One region of the Planococcus lenghuensis genome, then DNA from elsewhere that is predicted to be linked to it. Evidence: predicted binding sites of a transcription regulator. Region 1 holds the regulator's gene; each other region holds the start of a gene.
The links. The regulator CtsR, encoded in region 1, represses protease genes until heat stress. The targets are predictions, from matches to a motif close to ATGGTCAATAAAGGTCAAACA.
Positions count from the first base shown of each region.

Region 2: a site for CtsR is predicted at 4,663-4,683, ahead of clpP (ATP-dependent Clp endopeptidase proteolytic subunit ClpP). Genes of this name have one in related genera too.
Region 3: a site for CtsR is predicted at 4,014-4,034, ahead of B0X71_RS12985 (ATP-dependent Clp protease ATP-binding subunit). Genes of this name have one in related genera too.

Region 1 covers NZ_CP019640.1:80,138-86,532, reverse strand. The annotation lists gene clpC (ATP-dependent protease ATP-binding subunit ClpC) at 1-1,251, opposite strand, end outside; gene B0X71_RS00435 (protein-arginine kinase McsB) at 1,248-2,339, opposite strand; gene B0X71_RS00430 (UvrB/UvrC motif-containing protein) at 2,329-2,868, opposite strand; gene B0X71_RS00425 (CtsR family transcriptional regulator) at 2,883-3,356, opposite strand; gene B0X71_RS00420 (hypothetical protein) at 3,494-3,739, opposite strand; rRNA gene rrf (5S ribosomal RNA) at 3,964-4,079, opposite strand; rRNA gene B0X71_RS00410 (23S ribosomal RNA) at 4,256-6,395, opposite strand, start outside.
Region 2 covers NZ_CP019640.1:1,127,987-1,134,381, forward strand. The annotation lists gene trxB (thioredoxin-disulfide reductase) at 1-83, shown strand, start outside; gene B0X71_RS05785 (NUDIX domain-containing protein) at 293-781, shown strand; gene rapZ (RNase adapter RapZ) at 768-1,649, shown strand; gene B0X71_RS05795 (gluconeogenesis factor YvcK family protein) at 1,654-2,619, shown strand; gene whiA (DNA-binding protein WhiA) at 2,665-3,612, shown strand; gene B0X71_RS05805 (HPr family phosphocarrier protein) at 3,675-3,932, shown strand; gene clpP (ATP-dependent Clp endopeptidase proteolytic subunit ClpP) at 3,980-4,579, opposite strand; tRNA gene B0X71_RS05815 (tRNA-Arg) at 4,756-4,827, shown strand; gene B0X71_RS05820 (glutaredoxin family protein) at 4,895-5,125, shown strand; gene B0X71_RS05825 (sugar-binding transcriptional regulator) at 5,480-6,395, shown strand, end outside.
Region 3 covers NZ_CP019640.1:2,529,146-2,535,540, reverse strand. The annotation lists gene B0X71_RS13010 (alpha-amylase family glycosyl hydrolase) at 1-648, shown strand, start outside; gene B0X71_RS13005 (DegV family protein) at 743-1,594, opposite strand; gene B0X71_RS13000 (Cof-type HAD-IIB family hydrolase) at 1,614-2,420, opposite strand; gene B0X71_RS12995 (alpha/beta fold hydrolase) at 2,551-3,330, shown strand; gene B0X71_RS12990 (metal-sulfur cluster assembly factor) at 3,390-3,698, shown strand; gene B0X71_RS12985 (ATP-dependent Clp protease ATP-binding subunit) at 4,071-6,200, shown strand; gene B0X71_RS12980 (YjzD family protein) at 6,268-6,395, opposite strand, start outside.

The DNA.
Region 1 (6,395 bases):
TTTCAAGTTTGGTGGTGCCGTGTACGAGCGCAGCCGCACTTTTGAGCCGGCTTCATCAATCAGATCAATTGCTTTATCCGGCAGAAAACGATCTGAGATATAGCGATCTGACATTTTCGCTGCAGCTTCCACTGCTTCATCCGTGATTTTCACACGATGATGGGCTTCATAACGGTCACGGAGACCTTTAATAATCTGGATAGACTCTTCAACAGTCGGCTCGTCCACCTGGATCGGCTGGAATCGGCGCTCGAGTGCTGCATCTTTCTCAATATACTTACGATATTCATCAAGTGTGGTTGCACCAATACATTGCAATTCACCACGGGCAAGGGATGGCTTCAAAATATTGGATGCATCAATTGCACCTTCAGCTCCGCCTGCACCAATTAGCGTATGAAGCTCATCGATGAAAAGAATAATATTGCCGGCTTGGCGAATCTCATCCATTACTTTCTTCAGACGGTCCTCAAACTCACCACGGTATTTCGTACCGGCAACTACTGTACCCATATCAAGTACCATGACTCGCTTGTCACGAAGTGTTTCAGGGATTTCATTGGTGACAATTTGCTGGGCAAGTCCTTCAGCTATCGCTGTTTTACCGACCCCCGGCTCCCCGATCAAGACAGGATTATTTTTTGTTCTGCGGCTAAGAACTTCCACTACCCGCGTGATTTCTTTGCTTCTGCCGATAACCGGGTCCAAGCTGCCTTCACGCGCAATCTGTGTCAAGTCACGGGCCAAGCCATCTAATGTCGGTGTGTTAGCTGATGCATTCGGATTGCTGCCGCCAGTTGATGGTGCCTGTTCGTTGCTTCCAAGGAGCTGCAGTACTTGCTGACGTGCCTTATTGAGGCTGACATCTGCATTAGCCAGTACACGAGCTGCAATACCTTCTCCTTCACGGATCAAGGCAAGGAGCAAGTGCTCTGTCCCAATATATGAATGACCCAGTTTACGGGATTCATCTACGGATAATTCAATTACTTTCTTAGCACGCGGTGTATAATGAACGATTGGGCCAACTTCTTGTTCTCCCACACCGATCAATTCCTTAATTCCATCTTCTATCAGCTTCGGATTTACGCCGATCGCTTCCAATGCTTTTGCTGCAATTCCGCCGCCTTCTCTGATCAGACCAAGCAGGATATGCTCTGTGCCGATCGCTTCATGCTTTAGGCGAATCGCTTCTTCTTGTGCAAGCTGAAGAACTTTTTGAGCTCGTTGTGTAAAACGGTTAAACATCATGCAAAATCCTCTCCTTTTTGTTGTTCCTCTTCACCGCGCAGCCGTTCACGGAACAAATCAGCTCTTGCTCGGTCCCGTTCATTTGGCTGCAGTGGTTTTTCTGCATATTGCTGCAGAAACGCTGGCTGCATAAAAATCATCAGTTCATTTAAAATAGACATATCAATATCTTTAATCAATTCTAAATCGATTCCAAGCCGGACATCTGATAAGCATCTTGCGGCCTCCTCTGTTGAAAGGAGACGTGCATGGGTCAAAATGCCGAATGATCGGTAAATTCTATCCTCAAGTGCAAACGGTGACTGTTCCATAATTGCACGGCGGGACCGTCTCTCCTGCTCAATCACTTGTAACGTCATGCTTTCTAAGTCTTCAAGAATTTCATACTCGGATTTTCCAAGGGTAACTTGATTAGAAATCTGATAGACATTTCCCAGTGCTTCACTGCCCTCGCCATAACTGCCGCGAACCACCATTCCTAATCGTGAAATAGCAGAAATAATCCGATCAATTTGCCGTGTCATTGTTAATGCAGGTAAATGCAGCATTACAGAAGCACGCATGCCTGTGCCCGTATTGGTTGGACAACTGGTCAAATACCCGAACTTTTCGTGAAATGCGTATGGTAGTTTGGTCTCTAACAATGAATCCAAGTCATTTGCTTTTTCATAAGCTTCCTGTAGCCGAAAGCCTGGCTGAAGACTTTGGATTCGCAAATGATCTTCCTCATTAACCATTACACTTAACTCTTCATTCTTAGACAACAGTACCGATCCGGGGCTTTCCCCTCGGGCCAGTAATGGACTAATTAAGTGTTTTTCAACAAGAATCTGACGTTTCAGATCTGGAGTCTCCCGAATGTCAATATGCGTAAATGAATTGCCAATTTCTTTCCCGGTGTTTTCCAGGACAGCTGATACAGTTTCATCAACTTTTTTGGCTTCCGCTTCTGAAAAAGCATAAGGAAAAAGATAATCAGTCAAGTTCCGAGCAAGTCGAATACGGGTACTCATAGCAATATCTGTATTTTCACCTTCATTTGACATCCAGCTTGTAACACTATTTTTTAAAAAATGATCAATTGCCATTCTTCTCACCTCCAGCATCCAATTGTGCATTCAATTCACGGATCTGGTCACGAAAAGCAGCAGCTTGCTCAAACTGCTCCTCAGCAATTGATGACTTCATCTTTCTTCTCAATTCATCTATCTGTTTCTTTACTTTTAATGTACGGCCAAATGATACTGGAACTTTTCCAGTATGTTCTGTATGCCCATTGTGCAGACGCCTAAACATCTCATCCAATTGTGGCGCAAATGCCTCGTAACACTCTGAACAGCCGAATTTACCTAACTTCATAAACTTTCCAAATGAAAAACCGCACTTTGAACAAACAGCTTGTTCGTTTGTTTTCCGGTTTCTGGTTGGATGCTGTTGCATTGGTAGCCAATTAGAAAGCAGTTCATGAATGCTAAAGGGATTCTGATCAAACAGATTATGGATATGATGATTCTCTGCTGCACAGACATGGCACAAGTGACGTTCTGTAACGTCTCCTTGCTGATTTTGCGTCACGGTTACCGTTGCAGGGCGCTCATGGCATTGATCGCAAATCATCTTATCACCTCTTCTTACCGTTGATCTTCTTCATACAAAATAGTAAATAGCATTGCAGCAAGGATTCGCGAACGAATTTCATCTCTTTTTGGCAGTGGCAGCAGCAGAGTTTGCCGGTCGATTGCACCAAGCATTAACTTGGCTTCCCGCTTCGATACTACACCTTCATCTAGCAACCGGAATATAATATCCTCTGCCATGTTTTGAGCTGCTCCGTTTTGAATCCTTTCTAAGATACTCTCAATTACACTTGCTTTTTCATGCAGGCGGATACGTTTGATTCGGATATATCCTCCGCCGCCTCTCTTACTCTCAACAACATAGCCACGGTCAGTAGTAAACCGTGTTTTAATCACATAATTAATTTGAGAAGGTACACATTGAAATTTTTCAGCAACTTCACTACGTTTGATTTCAACATGATCCATCTCACTTAATTCGATGATTTGCTTTAAATACCCTTCAATTACATCAGATATATTTCGCATAGGCCTCACCTCATTGAAATATACCAAAGTCATTTACTGACTTTGACTATATTTGACTTAATTATATATCGGCCCATTTAAATTATCAACTAGGATGCTCTATGAAGAGAAGGGAACAAGATGAATAAATTTAAGTATCACTGCTGATTCGATATACGTTTAATGAAATCTTTTATATGACTGTTTGCCGTTTTTGTCTTTTCTTCTTTATACATGGTTTGCCATTTACCGCTTTCCTGCCAAATTTCCACTATGTCCCCTTCAACTACTTCATGTGAAAATTCATCAACAGGAAAAGTAAAACGTTCATGTTTAGCTTGGATTGATTGAACAACTGTGACATCACCATCGATTTTTTCTACTTTATAAAGACCTGCTTTCATGTTTTCTCACCTCTTCTTTTGTTTTTCCCCTTTTAATAAGTCTTTCAACCCTTAGTACAGTATTTGAAGTGGAAAATAGAGAAAAAGGAAAAGGATAACTTTAGTATTCATGTTTGTGAGAGATCAATAGTGCATTCTTTTAAAATAGAATCAGTAAAGACATCGTCCAAATAACGACAAAAACAGCCTTGAAAGCAAATGCTTTCAAGACTGTTTTTTCTGGTGCCCAGCGACGTCCTACTCTCACAGGGGGAAGCCCCCAACTACCATCGGCGCAAGAGAGCTTAACTGCCGTGTTCGGGATGGGAACGGGTGTGGCCTCTCTGCCATCATCACTGGACTTATTTGGTTGAGTGCTTGTTCACTCAAAACTGGATAACCGACATTGAAATGCTGTGGTGTCTAGCTCGGTGGCCAGGCCCTCGGGTCGTAAGCCGTCCCATTCTGGAAATCAGGATTTCCGCCATGGGCCGTCTCTACGCCGGTCGGGCCTTGCGTGGCCACCTGCGCTTTTCTTTGGTTAAGTCCTCGATCGATTAGTATTCGTCAGCTCCACATGTCGCCATGCGTCCACCCCGAACCTATCCACCTCATCGTCTTTGAGGGATCTTACTTACGTAAACGTAATGGGAAATCTCATCTTGAGGGGGGCTTCATGCTTAGATGCTTTCAGCACTTATCCCGGCCACACATAGCTACCCAGCGATGCCTTTGGCAAGACAACTGGTACACCAGCGGTGTGTCCATCCCGGTCCTCTCGTACTAAGGACAGCGCCTCTCAAATTTCCTGCGCCCGCGACGGATAGGGACCGAACTGTCTCACGACGTTCTGAACCCAGCTCGCGTACCGCTTTAATGGGCGAACAGCCCAACCCTTGGGACCGACTACAGCCCCAGGATGCGATGAGCCGACATCGAGGTGCCAAACCTCCCCGTCGATGTGAACTCTTGGGGAGATAAGCCTGTTATCCCCGGGGTAGCTTTTATCCGTTGAGCGATGGCCCTTCCATGCGGAACCACCGGATCACTAAGCCCGTCTTTCGACCCTGCTCGACGTGTCTGTCTCGCAGTCAAGCTCCCTTCTGCCTTTGCACTCTGCGAATGATTTCCAACCATTCTGAGGGAACCGTTGGGCGCCTCCGTTACTCTTTAGGAGGCGACCGCCCCAGTCAAACTGCCTGCCTGCCACTGTCTCCCCGGCCGATAAGGCCGGCGGGTTAGAAGTCCAATACAGCCAGGGTAGTATCCCACCATTGCCTCTGCGTAAGCTGGCGCTCACGCTTCTTCGGCTCCTACCTATCCTGTACAGGCTGTATCCAACTTCAATAGCAGGCTGCAGTAAAGCTCCACGGGGTCTTTCCGTCCTGTCGCGGGTAACCTGCATCTTCACAGGTACTATAATTTCACCGAGTCTCTCGTTGAGACAGTGCCCAGATCGTTACGCCTTTCGTGCGGGTCGGAACTTACCCGACAAGGAATTTCGCTACCTTAGGACCGTTATAGTTACGGCCGCCGTTTACTGGGGCTTCGGTTCGCACCTTCGCTTGCGCTAAGCGCTCCCCTTAACCTTCCAGCACCGGGCAGGCGTCAGCCCCTATACGTCACCTTACGGTTTTGCAGAGACCTGTGTTTTTGCTAAACAGTCGCCTGGGCCTATTCACTGCGGCTCTCTCGGGCTGTTCACCCAAAAGAGCACCCCTTCTCCCGAAGTTACGGGGTCATTTTGCCGAGTTCCTTAACGAGAGTTCTCTCGCACACCTTAGGATTCTCTCCTCGCCTACCTGTGTCGGTTTGCGGTACGGGCACCTCCCGCCTCGCTAGAGGCTTTTCTTGGCAGTGTGAAATCAGGGACTCCGGGGATACTTCCCCTCGCCATCACAGCCTGGTGGTTGTGGGAACGGGATTTGCCTCGTTCCCCACCTCACTGCTTGGACGTGCGCAACCAACGGCACGCTCACCCTATCCTCCTGCGTCCCCCCATTGCTCAAATGGCGGGGAGGTGGTACAGGAATATCAACCTGTTGTCCATCGTCTACGCCGTTCGGCCTCGACTTAGGTCCCGACTAACCCTGAGCGGACGAGCCTTCCTCAGGAAACCTTAGGCATTCGGTGGAAGGGATTCTCACCCTTCTTTCGCTACTCATACCGGCATTCTCACTTCTAAGCACTCCACCGGTCCTTCCGGTCCGGCTTCAACGCGGCTTAGAACGCTCTCCTACCACTGTTCATACGAACAGTCCGCAGCTTCGGTAATCCGTTTAGCCCCGGTACATTTTCGGCGCAGTGTCACTCGACCAGTGAGCTATTACGCACTCTTTAAATGATGGCTGCTTCTAAGCCAACATCCTGGTTGTCTAAGCAACGCCACATCCTTTTCCACTTAACGGATATTTGGGGACCTTAGCTGGCGGTCTGGGCTGTTTCCCTCTTGACGACGGATCTTATCACTCGCCGTCTGACTCCCAAGCACAAGTCACTGGCATTCGGAGTTTGTCTGAACTCGGTAACCCGGGATGGGCCCCTCATCCAAACAGTGCTCTACCTCCAGGACTCTTTCGCTTGAGGCTAGCCCTAAAGCTATTTCGGAGAGAACCAGCTATCTCCAGGTTCGATTGGAATTTCTCCGCTACCCACACCTCATCCCCGCACTTTTCAA
Region 2 (6,395 bases), 1.0 Mb from region 1:
CGACAGGCGATGGCAGTATTGCTGCACAGGCTGCACAGCATTATATTGAAGAATTGAAAGAAAAAGCAGGAGTCGAAGCCTGATTTAACTTGTTCTTAACAATACTGTAATCGTTATGACATGTAAACGAGGTATAGTAAGAGTAGTAATTGACCCCCTTTTTAATAGTAAGACTTTGAAAGGCCGTTTGCCGGCATGCCCGGCAGACGGCCTCTTTTTGCTTTCCTTTTTACGGCACGCCCGGAACACTGTATAATAGGGATTAGTTTACGAGAGATGCGGAGTGTCGAATGTGCAGCGAATTGCAAATCTATTAGTGATACAAGACGGACAGGTATTGCTATTAAAGAAACCAAGACGCGGTTGGTATGTCGCACCGGGCGGTAAAATGGAGCCGGGAGAGTCGATTTATGAAGCAGCGGTCCGTGAATTTACAGAAGAAACAGAAGCAGTGCCAGTCGGGACTCATTTAAAAGGCGTTTATACAATGGTTATTAAAGAAGATGGAAAAGTGATTGACGAATGGATGCTTTTTACTTTTGCAGCCAGCGGATTGCTCGGAAGACCGGCTGAGGAAAATAGAGAAGGCGTGCTTGAATGGCATCCGGTTTCCAGCTTACAAACCTTGCCGATGGCTGAAGGCGACCGGACAAATTTACTGTTTGCTGCTCATCAGGCGGGGACGCAATATGGAACATTTACTTACACACCGGATTTTTCACTCATCCGGGAAACGATTCAGTATTCGGATGGAGGAGTGAAAGCCAATGGGACCGACTGATCAACAAACAGAGCTGATTATCATAACGGGTATGTCAGGAGCAGGCAAGACCGTGGCTATCCAGAGTTTTGAAGACTTAGGCTTTTTCACAATTGATAATCTGCCGCCCGAACTGCTGCCGACTTTCCTGCAGCTGATGAGGGATTCAGGCAAGTCAATGAAACGGGTTGCAGCGGTGATGGATCTCCGTGGCGGCAATTTTTTTGACAGCCTGCTTGATGCAACTGAAAAACTTGAAAATGATCCGCATGTCTCCCTTCAGATTGTGTTTTTAGATGCTGATAACCAAACACTTGTAAGCCGCTATAAGGAAACAAGGCGCTCGCACCCGCTATCCAGCGGGGGACTTGTACTGGAAGGTATCAAAAAAGAACGGGACATGCTGATGGAACTGCAGGGGAAAGCCCGGTATATCTATAATACGACAGGTATGAACCCGCGGGAGCTGAAAGAGCGGATCACTGCTGATTTTGGTGCGTCGGAAGAAAATGTTTTCACGATTAATGTCATGTCATTCGGGTTTAAACACGGCATTCCAATAGATGCCGACCTGGTTTTTGATGTGCGTTTTCTGCCCAATCCCTATTATATTGAAGAGCTGAAACCACAGTCAGGTCTGGATAATCCGGTTTCGGAATATGTGCTCGAGCAGCAGGAGACTCAGGAATTGATCGGTAAGTTGACTGATCTTTTTGAGTTTATGATTCCGCAGTATAAACGGGAAGGGAAAGCGCAGCTGACCATTGCATTCGGCTGTACCGGCGGTCAACATCGGTCGGTGACATTAGCGGAATACTATGGAAAAATACTCGGAAGTACGGATCGGACAATTGTAACTCACCGGGATGTTAAGACAAGGAAGGCGTGATAGCATGGAACGACTCACTCCCCAAAAGAAAGTTGTAATTATTGGAGGGGGCACAGGCCTGTCCACGCTGTTACGGGGACTGAAAGAATTGGATCTGGATTTAACTGCAGTGGTAACCGTTGCGGATGACGGCGGAAGCTCCGGCCGATTAAGGAGCGCATTGGATATACCGGCTCCGGGGGATATACGGAAAGTAATGGCGGCTTTGTCTGATGTGGAACCGCTTGTGGAAGAGATGTTCCAGTTTCGCTTCCGGCAATCCGTCGATCTCAGTGGTCATTCACTCGGCAATCTGATGCTCGCAGCATTGACTGAAATCACCGGCGATTTCGCCCATGCCGTGAGGGAGATGAGCCGTGTGCTGAACATCAAAGGGACAGTGCTGCCTGCTGCCAATCAGATTGTCACCTTACATGCAGAATTGATGGATGGCACGATTGTAAGCGGTGAATCCAAGATTCCGAGCTATATGCAGCCGATCAGACGGGTCTACATTGATCCGCCGAATGCCCGGGCACTTCAGGACTCTGTGAAAGCCATAATGGCGGCAGATGTAATCATGATTGGACCCGGATCCCTGTATACAAGTATTCTGCCAAATCTGCTTGTGACGGATATTCAAAAAGCGGTACTTGATTCAAAAGCAAAGAAGCTGTACATTTGTAATTTGATGACGCAAGCAGGGGAAACACTCGATTATACATCCGCCGATCATGTTCGGGTCCTTTATGAGCATGTCGGTTCCTCTTTTCTGGATGGCATTTTGCTGAACATGGCGCAAGTGCCGCCGAAAACGGCAGAACGCTACAGATTGGAAAAAGCGGCTCCAGTTATGTTTGATGTGGATCGGCTCACCAGTCTTGGTCTGGAAGTATACCGGGAAGACATCGCATCGATTCAGGAAGGGTCTGTCCGGCATGAACCAAAGAAAGTAGCAGAATGGCTGTACAATTATGCGCTCCGTCACTGACTCAGAGAATGAGTCAGTAAATGAATGAGAGAGAGGGGGAGTGGTATGTCGTTCGCTTCTGAGACAAAGAAAGAACTGACACAAGTGGAAGCAGATGATTGCTGTGGAAGAGCTGAGTTATCAGCGCTCATTCAAATGAACGGCGTGCTGTCTTTTTCAGATCGTAAGATGAGTCTGGATATTCAAACTGAAAATGCTGCGATTGCCCGTCGTATTTATACATTCCTGAAACGGTTTTATCCCTATACGGTAGAGTTGCTGGTTCGTAAGAAAATGCGGCTGAAAAAGAATAACGTCTATATTTGCCGACTGCGTGAGGGGGCGAAGCACGTACTTCAGGATTTAGGGATTCTTTCAGATGAATTCGGATTCCGGCGTCATATAGACCCTGAACTGATCCGCAAGAAATGCTGTAAGCGGGCTTATTTAAGGGGGGCTTTCCTTGCGGGCGGATCGGTCAATAATCCTGAAACGTCTTCTTATCATCTTGAGATTTACTCGCTGTATAAGGAACACGCAGAAGCATTGGCGAAGCTGATGAACGTGTTTCATCTGAATTCCAAAACCATTGAACGAAAGAAAGGCTTTGTGACTTACCTGAAAGAAGCAGAGAAAATAGCGGATTTTCTAAGCGTTGCAGGCGCTCACATGGCTCTTCTGAAATTTGAAGATGTACGCATTATCCGGGACATGCGGAACAGCGTGAACCGGCTTGTGAACTGTGAGACCGCAAATTTAAATAAGACAATCGGAGCAGCAATCCGTCAAGTGGAAAACATCCGTTACATCGACGATACAATCGGAATTGACCAGTTGCCGGAACGGCTCCGTGAAATTGCCCGGCTCCGTGTCGAGTATCAGGATGTCACCTTGAAGGAATTGGGGGAGATGGTATCGGCCGGAACCGTCAGTAAGTCCGGTGTTAATCACCGGCTTCGGAAAATTGATGAAATTGCAGAAGCGCTGAGACGGGGAGAAGCGGTTCAGCGCTGACCGGACTTTTCTTCTGAGAGAAAGTCCGATATGATAAGTTAAGATGCCAAGGAGGCTTTGGAATGACAGAAAAACAAGTGACAGTCCAATTGAAGGCTGGTCTGCAGGCCAGACAGGCAGCGCTTTTTGTGCAGGAAGCAAACCGCTATAATGCGGATGTCTATCTGGAAAAAGAAGAGAAGAAAGTAAATGCAAAGAGCATTATGGGGATTATGAGTCTGGCCATCAGCCGAGGGACAGAAGTTATCATTTCGGCAGACGGTTCTGACGAAGAATCAGCGGTTGAGGGACTTGCAGCACTCGTAGAAAACAACGGCTGAACCAAAAAAAACGGAAGCGATTAAAATCGCTTCCGTTTTTTTGACTTTTACTTATTGTCTTCAAGTTTATTGCGTGTAATAATCTGATCGACAAGTCCGTACTCAAGTGCACGCTCAGCTGTCATGAAGTTATCGCGGTCTGTATCGCGGGAAATCACTTCAAGGGGCTGACCTGTACGGTCTGATAGGATCTGGTTCAGTTTTTCGCGCAGGAATAAAATTCGTTTTGCTGCGATTTCAATTTCCGTTGCCTGGCCTTGAGCGCCGCCGAGTGGCTGATGGATCATGACTTCCGCATTCGGCAGTGCATAGCGCTTGCCTTTTGTGCCGGCTGCCAGCAGGAACGCGCCCATTGAAGCAGCCATACCAATGCAGATTGTCTGGACGTCCGGACGGATGAACTGCATGGTATCATAAATAGCCATTCCGGCTGTGATGCTGCCGCCAGGGCTGTTAATATAAATCGAAATTTCTTTCTCCGGATCTTCTGCTTCAAGGAACAGCAACTGTGCCACAATTGAATTTGCCACATTGTCATCAATACCGCTGCCAAGCATGATGACGCGGTCTTTCAGAAGACGTGAATAAATGTCATATGCACGCTCGCCGCGGCTTGTCTGTTCAATTACTGTAGGAATAAGATTCATGGATGTGTAGCCTCCCCATCGATTTGTTTTGCTAAATTCACTTCTTCGCTGAGTGTTTCAGCTGTATTCTTATGATACACATTAACGTCAATAAAGGTCAAATTTAAAGATTTTCGAAATTACACCTTGCAAAGAATCGATATTCTTTGTATACTAGAAAAGTCGTTAAGAGACATGCCCTCGTGGTGTAATGGATAACACGTAAGATTCCGGTTCTTGAGATGGGGGTTCGATTCCCTCCGAGGGTATACAAAAAGCGCTTTTCTGCCAGCCGGAAAAGCGCTTTTTTCATGTGGAAGGAAAGCAGGTGAAGCTATGCTGGTGTTTTATACAAAAAAGAATTGCGGCTTGTGCGAAGAAGCGGAACGGATGCTGGAGCTGATCAAAGAAGATTTTCCAATTGAATACCGGAAAGTGGATATCGAACAGGATGAACAGCTGCACGAGAAATACATGCTGATGATTCCGGTTATTGAACAAGAAGACAAGGTGCTGCTGTACGGAAATATCGGCTATGTTGATTTGCTGGAGGCGCTAAAACTGTAAGAGGAGAATTCATCGATTAATTTAACTATATAAGTTGCGGTAAACATTCACCATCCCGTCCGGCAACGGAAGGAGTAAGAGGAGGCTTGGCCGTTCGTCCGCGGCAAACGGTTTTGACTGCGACGAGCTTGCGCAGGAGCAAGCGAGCTTTTACGGTCTGAATGCCGGTCTTGAAAAAATGTGAATTCTTTAGATCAACTTATATACCGGCATTCATTTGTCTGCCTCTGAAGTGCTGCGTCTGCAGCGCTTCTTTTTTGTTGCATTTTTTCAGTCTATTCGATAGACTGAAAGTGACGGGACAGAAATAACCATAGCGGGACAAAAAACGTCCAGGAGAACGGGGTGGTTTTTATGAATCCTGTGTCTGATGCGCAACAGAAGTTGCTTCCCGAAATGACGGAGCTGCTGAAAAAAAGATATTCCATTTTAAGTGCCGTACAGCTGGAAGGCCCGATCGGCCGCCGGGCACTCAGTGAAATGGTCCGGCTGACTGAGCGTGATGTCCGGAAGGAAACTGATATTCTGCGGAATCAGAATCTCCTTATCATTCAAAATGGCGGCATGGCAATTTCACAAGAAGGCATCAGTGTTCTGGAGCGGCTGAAGGAAACGATGCGGCAATGGAGCGGGTTGTCTGACATGGAATCTGCGTTGGAAACTGTTCTTGGGATTTCACGGGTCGTAATCGTGCCACAGGACAGTGATGAAATCGCAGCGGTACAGACTCAGATCGGCCGTGAAGCCGCGCGGTATCTTGAAAGCCGGTTTACAGAGTTTAAACGCATTGCAGTCACTGGAGGAAGCACAATGGCTGCGGTAGCAGATGAACTGAAAACGGAAAAGCCGGACAGCCAGCTGGAATTCATCGCCGCCCGGGGTGGCCTCGGTGAAGATGTCCTGCACCAGGCCAATACGATTGCATCCGCTTTTGCCAAAAAAACAGGTGCTTCCTGCCGAACATTGTATTTGCCGGATCATCTCAGTGCCGAAGCCTATGAAATGATGATGCGTGAACCGTTTATCCGGGAAATGAATACCCTTTATGATAAAGCTGAAATCATTGTCCATGGAATCGGTGATGCACAGGAAATGGCCGCGCGGCGCCGATCAACTCCGGAAGAGCTGAAAGTGATTTTGGATGGCGGTGCAGTCGGGGAATCGTTCGGTTATTATTTCAACGAGTCCGGTGAAGTAGTTTACCGGATCCGTACAGTGGGTATTCAATTGGAGCAGCTCAAAAAAGTTCCGGTCATCCTGGCGGTGGCCG
Region 3 (6,395 bases), 1.3 Mb from region 1:
GAGAGAAGCGAAGGGCAGCTCATCCGGATTGATTCACTGGAAAGTTCCCGGTTTACAGCGGGTGTGCTTGAATCAACGATGTATCCGCCTACCCGGTGGAAGCTGGTATTTGCTCAGCTGCTGTCGATGCCGGGAATACCGGTGGTCCAGTATGGCTCTGAAATTGCGGTTACTGGATCCGGTCCGCCTGAATCACACGATATCCTCAATTTGCGCGTGGATGAAGAGCTGATCAACTATATCGGCGATTGGACCTCTCTCCGCAATGAGTCGGAAGCACTCCGCACCGGTGAATTAGAAGTGCTCGCAGCTGATGATGGTTGGTTCGTATATAAGCGGTCGAATGAAGAAGAGTCATGGATCATCGCGATCAACAATACGACCGATACGCAACATTTGACGATTCCGGGAGAAGTAATTGGGAACAGCCAGGAAATGCGGGGATTGTTTGAAAGTGATATCGTCCGGCAGAACGACGAAGGGGACTACCAGATTACACTGAACCGGGAACTGGCAGAAGCTTATACCGTGATGGAAGAACGGGGACTGAACAGCTGGTATTTTGTTGCACTGGCACTTGTTTTCGTCCTGTTTGTCCTGTTTCTGTGGCTTGTCTGGCGCAGAGGCAAGCGACCGGCTCAGCAATAGCTTTGAATAAAAATATCCCTCCGACAAGTCATTTCGGAGGGGTATTTTTAACACTATATAAAGCTTCTGAAAAATATTAGCCGGCTGACACCTTTTACAGCGCTTTGTTCAAGAAAAAGACAGCCAGGGTACCGGGACCTGTATGTGCGGCAATTACGGAACCGATCAAGTGGACTTCAACCGTTTTCGGGTTAAATCGTTCTTCGATCGCCTGTTTCATTTCTAGCGCTACCGCTTCATCGTCTCCATGACTAATGGCGATGCGCTGTTCATCCAGTTTTTCACCGCGCTCTGCCATTACATCAAGCATGCGCTTCATGACTTTTTTACGGCCCCGCAACTTTTCAAGCGGGATCAGTTTGCCGTCTTCTACATGAAGAAGCGGTTTAATATTCAACAGCCCGCCGACAAAAGCGCTGGCTCTGGAGACCCGGCCGCCGCGGGCTAAATAGTCGAGGTCTTCCACTGTGAAAAGATGTTCCATATGAGCTGCCATAAACCGGGTATGTTCTTCAATTTCCTGAGCTGACTTGCCGGCGTGCAGCATATCGACGGCTTCTTCTACAATCAATCCATATCCAAGCGATGCGCATTTCGTATCAATGATCGTCAGTTGAAGTTCCGGATGCTCTTCGCGCACTTGCTCGGCCACCATGACAGCCGTGTTGTGTGTGCCGGATAACTCAGATGAAAAAGCGATGTAAAGTCCGGTTTCACCCTGTTGGGCAAGTTGTTCAAAAGCAGCCAGCATATCTTCAGGAGAAGCCTGGGATGTTTTCGGATGTTGGCCATTCCGGATTTCTTCATAGACTTTTTTTGAATCGATGGTCAGGATATCCTGGAATTCCTGTTCTCCGATATGTACCCGGAGCGGAAACAATCCCACACCGTTTTGTTCAAAAAAGGATTTCGGTAAATCAGATGCACTGTCAGCAAAGATTTTCATAAAAATTCCTCCGATTCCCTTATAGTTTTAAACGGTCAGCAAGCAATTCGGCAATTCCGTCCGCATTATTGGATGATGTAATTTCATTGGCAATGGATTTCAATGAATCGATGGCATTATCCATCGCAACCCCTACCCCGGCATATTCAATCATTTCGAGGTCGTTGTCTTCATCACCAAAAGCGATGATCCGCTCCCGGGGGATATCGAGCGACTTGGCGACGCGGTCAAGTCCGACAGCCTTGTTCATCCCGCTGCGGACAATTTCGATTACATGCCAAGGAGCACCCCAGCGCCGATGGTCGATGGCTTCCGCATGGACGGCGTTCAAATGATCATGTATCAGCGGAACTTTCTCCACTGGTGCGTGGATCAGCATGGAAGTCGGATCGGCCTTCAAGTAATTGCGCAAATCACCGACTGTAACTTCGGGATCACCGAACTTGAAGATGTTCAGCAATTTTTCATCGTGCTGGTGGACATAGACATCATCCTTCACTTCCGCGACGACATTATAGAAATCAAAGTCATGCAGAGATTCCACCACTTCGTGAACCACATTCAAGCTGATCGGGGAATGATGTACTCCCCAGCGGGCATCTGACGGATGATGGACGAATGCGCCGTTAAAGTTCACAATCGGCGTCGTCAGCTCAAGCTCTTCATAATAGATCCCGCTTGCCCGGTACGGCCGGCCGGTTGCAATCATGACTTGATGGCCAGCCGCCATGGCCTTTTGCAGTATACGTTTCGTTTTAGCCGAGATGACTTTCTCATCTGTTAAAAGTGTTCCGTCCAAATCGAGGACAATTAAATGCTGTTTCATGTCGGTATCCCCTTTCTCTCTATCTTTCAGTTTATCGATAAAGAGCCTGCCGCGTCAAAAACTTCAGTTGTTTTAGCTGTTTTTCGGGCAATCAGGCGTTAAAATAATGGAAAGGAGTTGGAATTAGTAGATGAAAGTGATAAAAGAACAATGGGGAGAAATCCCTGTGCTGCACACGGGGCCGGATGCGCAGTTCAATGAGCCGCTGCCAACCGTCGTTTTTCTTCATGGATTTACAAGCGCAAAGGAACATAATCTGCATTATGCTTACCAATTAGCCGAAAAAGGCATCCGGACAATCTTGCCTGATGCCATTCTCCATGGTGAGCGGACGGAACCAATCGATCAGGTTCAGCAAAGTATGCGATTCTGGGAAACTGTTCTGACATCAATCGATGAACTGGCTTTCCTTAACACACATGTCCAGCAAGAGGGATTGGCAGACAGCGAGATTGGCGTTGCCGGTACTTCCATGGGTGGAATTACAGCACTGGGTGCACTGACAGTTTATCCATGGATCCGAACTGCGGCCATTATGATGGGATCGGCTGGGTATGTACAATTTGCAGAAGCACAAATGCAGCAATTCGAATCCCGTGGATTCAAGCTGCCGCTTACAGAAGAAGAACGGGAGACGATGATGACATCGCTTGCGCAGTTTGACTTGACGAAGAATCGCCAGAAACTGGAAGGGCGGCCGGTCTACTTCTGGCATGGAGAGAAAGATGTAACGGTGCCGTTTGAGCCGACATTTGGTTTCTATCAATTACTGCTTGAAGATTACGCGGAGTTCCCGGAACGAATCCGATTCATCCGTGACCGGCAGGCCGGGCATGCCGTTTCCCGTGAAGGGATGCTTGAAGCCACTTCTTGGCTGGCAGCTCATTTGATGAAACAGGAAGCACGCTGATTTCTTTTAGTTATGAAATTTGCTAAACTGAAGATATACGGAAAAGGGAGGGAACTTGAATGGATCAGGAAATGCGCGACAGCATGATGGGAGCATTGGAGCAGGTTATTGACCCGGAGCTTGGCATCGATATCGTCAATCTTGGGCTCATCTACGATGTGGAGCTCCAGGAAGAAGGAAAAGCAGTTGTGACGATGACATTGACATCACTGGGCTGCCCGATGGGTCCGATGATTGTGGATCAGGTAAAAACAGCTTTATCAGAACTTCCCGAAGTGAATGAAGTTGAAGTAAATATCGTCTGGCAGCCGGCATGGTCGAAAGATCACATGTCCCGCTATGCAAAAATGGCACTTGGCGTAAGATAATTGATAATGAATGAGGAAACCGCATCTTCCAGTAATGGAAGATGCGGTTTTTGCGTGGAAAAATTATAATGGCCCATCGCCTTATTTTTTGTTTGTGTTCATTGTGAAAGCTGTCAGCGCTTCTACCGGGGTGCTTGCGCTTTTCCGCTTGTCCAGACGCCAGCACCCAGCCCCTCGAGGTCGCTTCAGACCCGCCCGCGATGACAAAGACCGTCATCTCAGGCGCGCCCTCCAGCGTTTGTCGGGGCTACCGGGCGCTTGCGCTTTTCCTATAGTTTTCATTTGCAAAAGGGTCTGAAGCGTCATATAATTACATTAGTCAAAAAAGGTCAAATAATTAAAGGCTAAGTGATTAGGAGGCGAGAGCAGATGATGAATATTAATGAAGAACAAAAAACACCATTGGAGCAATTCGGCCGTAATCTGATTGAACAAGCCCAGTCCGGTAAGATGGACCCAGTCATCGGGCGGGATCAGGAAATCCGGAATGTGATCCGAATCTTGTCCCGGAAAACGAAGAATAACCCTGTGCTGATCGGTGAACCGGGTGTCGGGAAAACGGCAATCGTTGAAGGGCTCGCTCAGCGGATTGTAAAGAATGACGTGCCGGAAGGTCTGAAAGATCACATACTGTATGAACTGGATATGAGCGCACTTATCGCAGGCGCTAAATACCGCGGTGAATTCGAGGAACGGCTGAAAGGCGTCCTTAAAGAAGTGAAGGAGTCGGACGGCCGCATCATTCTGTTCATTGATGAATTGCATACAATTGTTGGGGCAGGAAAGACGGAAGGCGCCATGGATGCAGGCAATATGCTTAAACCAATGCTGGCACGCGGTGAATTGCATTGCATCGGAGCAACAACGCTTGATGAATACCGCATGCATATCGAAAAAGATCCGGCTCTTGAACGGCGCTTTCAGCAGGTGATGGTGCGTGAGCCTTCTGTGGAGGATTCAGTTTCAATTCTCCGCGGTTTGAAAGAACGATTTGAACTGCACCACGGTGTCCGGATTCATGACCGGGCGATTATCGCAGCCGCTGCATTATCGGACCGGTATATCACAGAGCGGTTCCTGCCGGATAAAGCGATCGATCTGATCGACGAGGCCTGTGCACTCATCCGGACGGAAATCGACTCCATGCCACAGGAACTTGATGAAACAACCCGGCGTCTGATGCAGCTTGAAATCGAAGAACAGGCTCTGTTAAAAGAAAAAGATGAAGCGAGCAAGAAGCGGCTGAGCCAGCTGCAGGCAGAGATCAATGTCCTGAAAGAAACAACAGAAGATATGAAGGCCCGTTGGGATGAAGAAAAAAGAGCCTTGAAGGCCATTCAGGAAAAACGCAGCCAGTTGGATACTGCCCGGCGTCAGTTGGAAGATGCAGAAAACAAGTATGACCTGAACCGGGCTGCTGAACTCCGACACGGCCGGATTCCGCAAATGGAAAAAGAGTTGGTGAAACTGGAAGGTGCACTGCAGCAGGGAGACGGCCAGCGTCTGTTGCGCGAGGAAGTGACGGAAGAAGAAATTGCAGGGATTGTTGCCCGCTGGACAGGAATCCCGGTAACCAAGCTCATTGAAGGAGAACGGGAGAAACTGCTCCGGCTCAATGATACGCTGAAAGAACGCGTTATTGGTCAGGACAATGCCGTGCAGCTTGTAACTGAAGCGGTATGGCGGGCGAGGGCCGGCATCAAAGATCCGAATAAGCCAATCGGTTCATTCATTTTTCTTGGCCCGACCGGTGTTGGGAAGACAGAACTTGCTAAAGCACTTGCTGCGAATCTGTTTGATTCCGAAGATCATTTCATCCGTATCGATATGTCGGAGTATATGGAAAAACACAGTGTTTCCCGGCTCGTCGGCGCCCCTCCCGGCTATATTGGGTTTGAAGAGGGCGGCCAGCTAACAGAAGCGGTACGCCGGAATCCTTATTCTGTCGTGCTGCTGGATGAAATTGAAAAGGCGCATCCCGATGTGGCGAATATCCTGCTGCAAGTGCTCGATGACGGCCGGATTACGGACAGTCAGGGAAGACTGGTGAACTTTTCGAATACGGTAGTCATTATGACATCAAATATTGGATCGGCGTTTATTGCTGATAGCAGTGAACACGAAACGGAAGATCTAGTCATGGCTGAATTGCGCAACCATTTCCGCCCTGAACTGCTGAACCGGATTGATGACATCATCATCTTTCATTCACTCGGCAATGCGCATTTTTATGGGATCGCCAAGAAAATGATGAAAGATCTTGAACAGCGGGTGAGTCAGCAAGGCATCAGCCTGGATGTCGCTGACAGTGTGATCCGATATGTAGTTGAAGCCGGAACAGACTCCGTATTTGGTGCACGGCCGTTAAAGCGGTTCATTCAGCGTGAAATCGAAACGCGGGTCGCCCGGGAGCTGATCAAGGGCGGAGTTACGGAAGGCGCGACTCTCCAGCTGACGATGGAAAATGGAAACTTAACTATTCTTAATGTCCCATCTGTTTAACCAGTAATGCCAAGCAGCACATAAAATGCCCTGAACAGCCGGATAACCGGCTGTTCAGGGCATTTTTTTAATGGTGATCTTTTCCTGGGGCAAGATTGCCTGGAATTAACGCGGCAATCAAGAACACAAGGACTGATACGATAAGGGACATGTAAATACCCCACATGAAGTCGAATGGAACGCCTTGAATTGCGC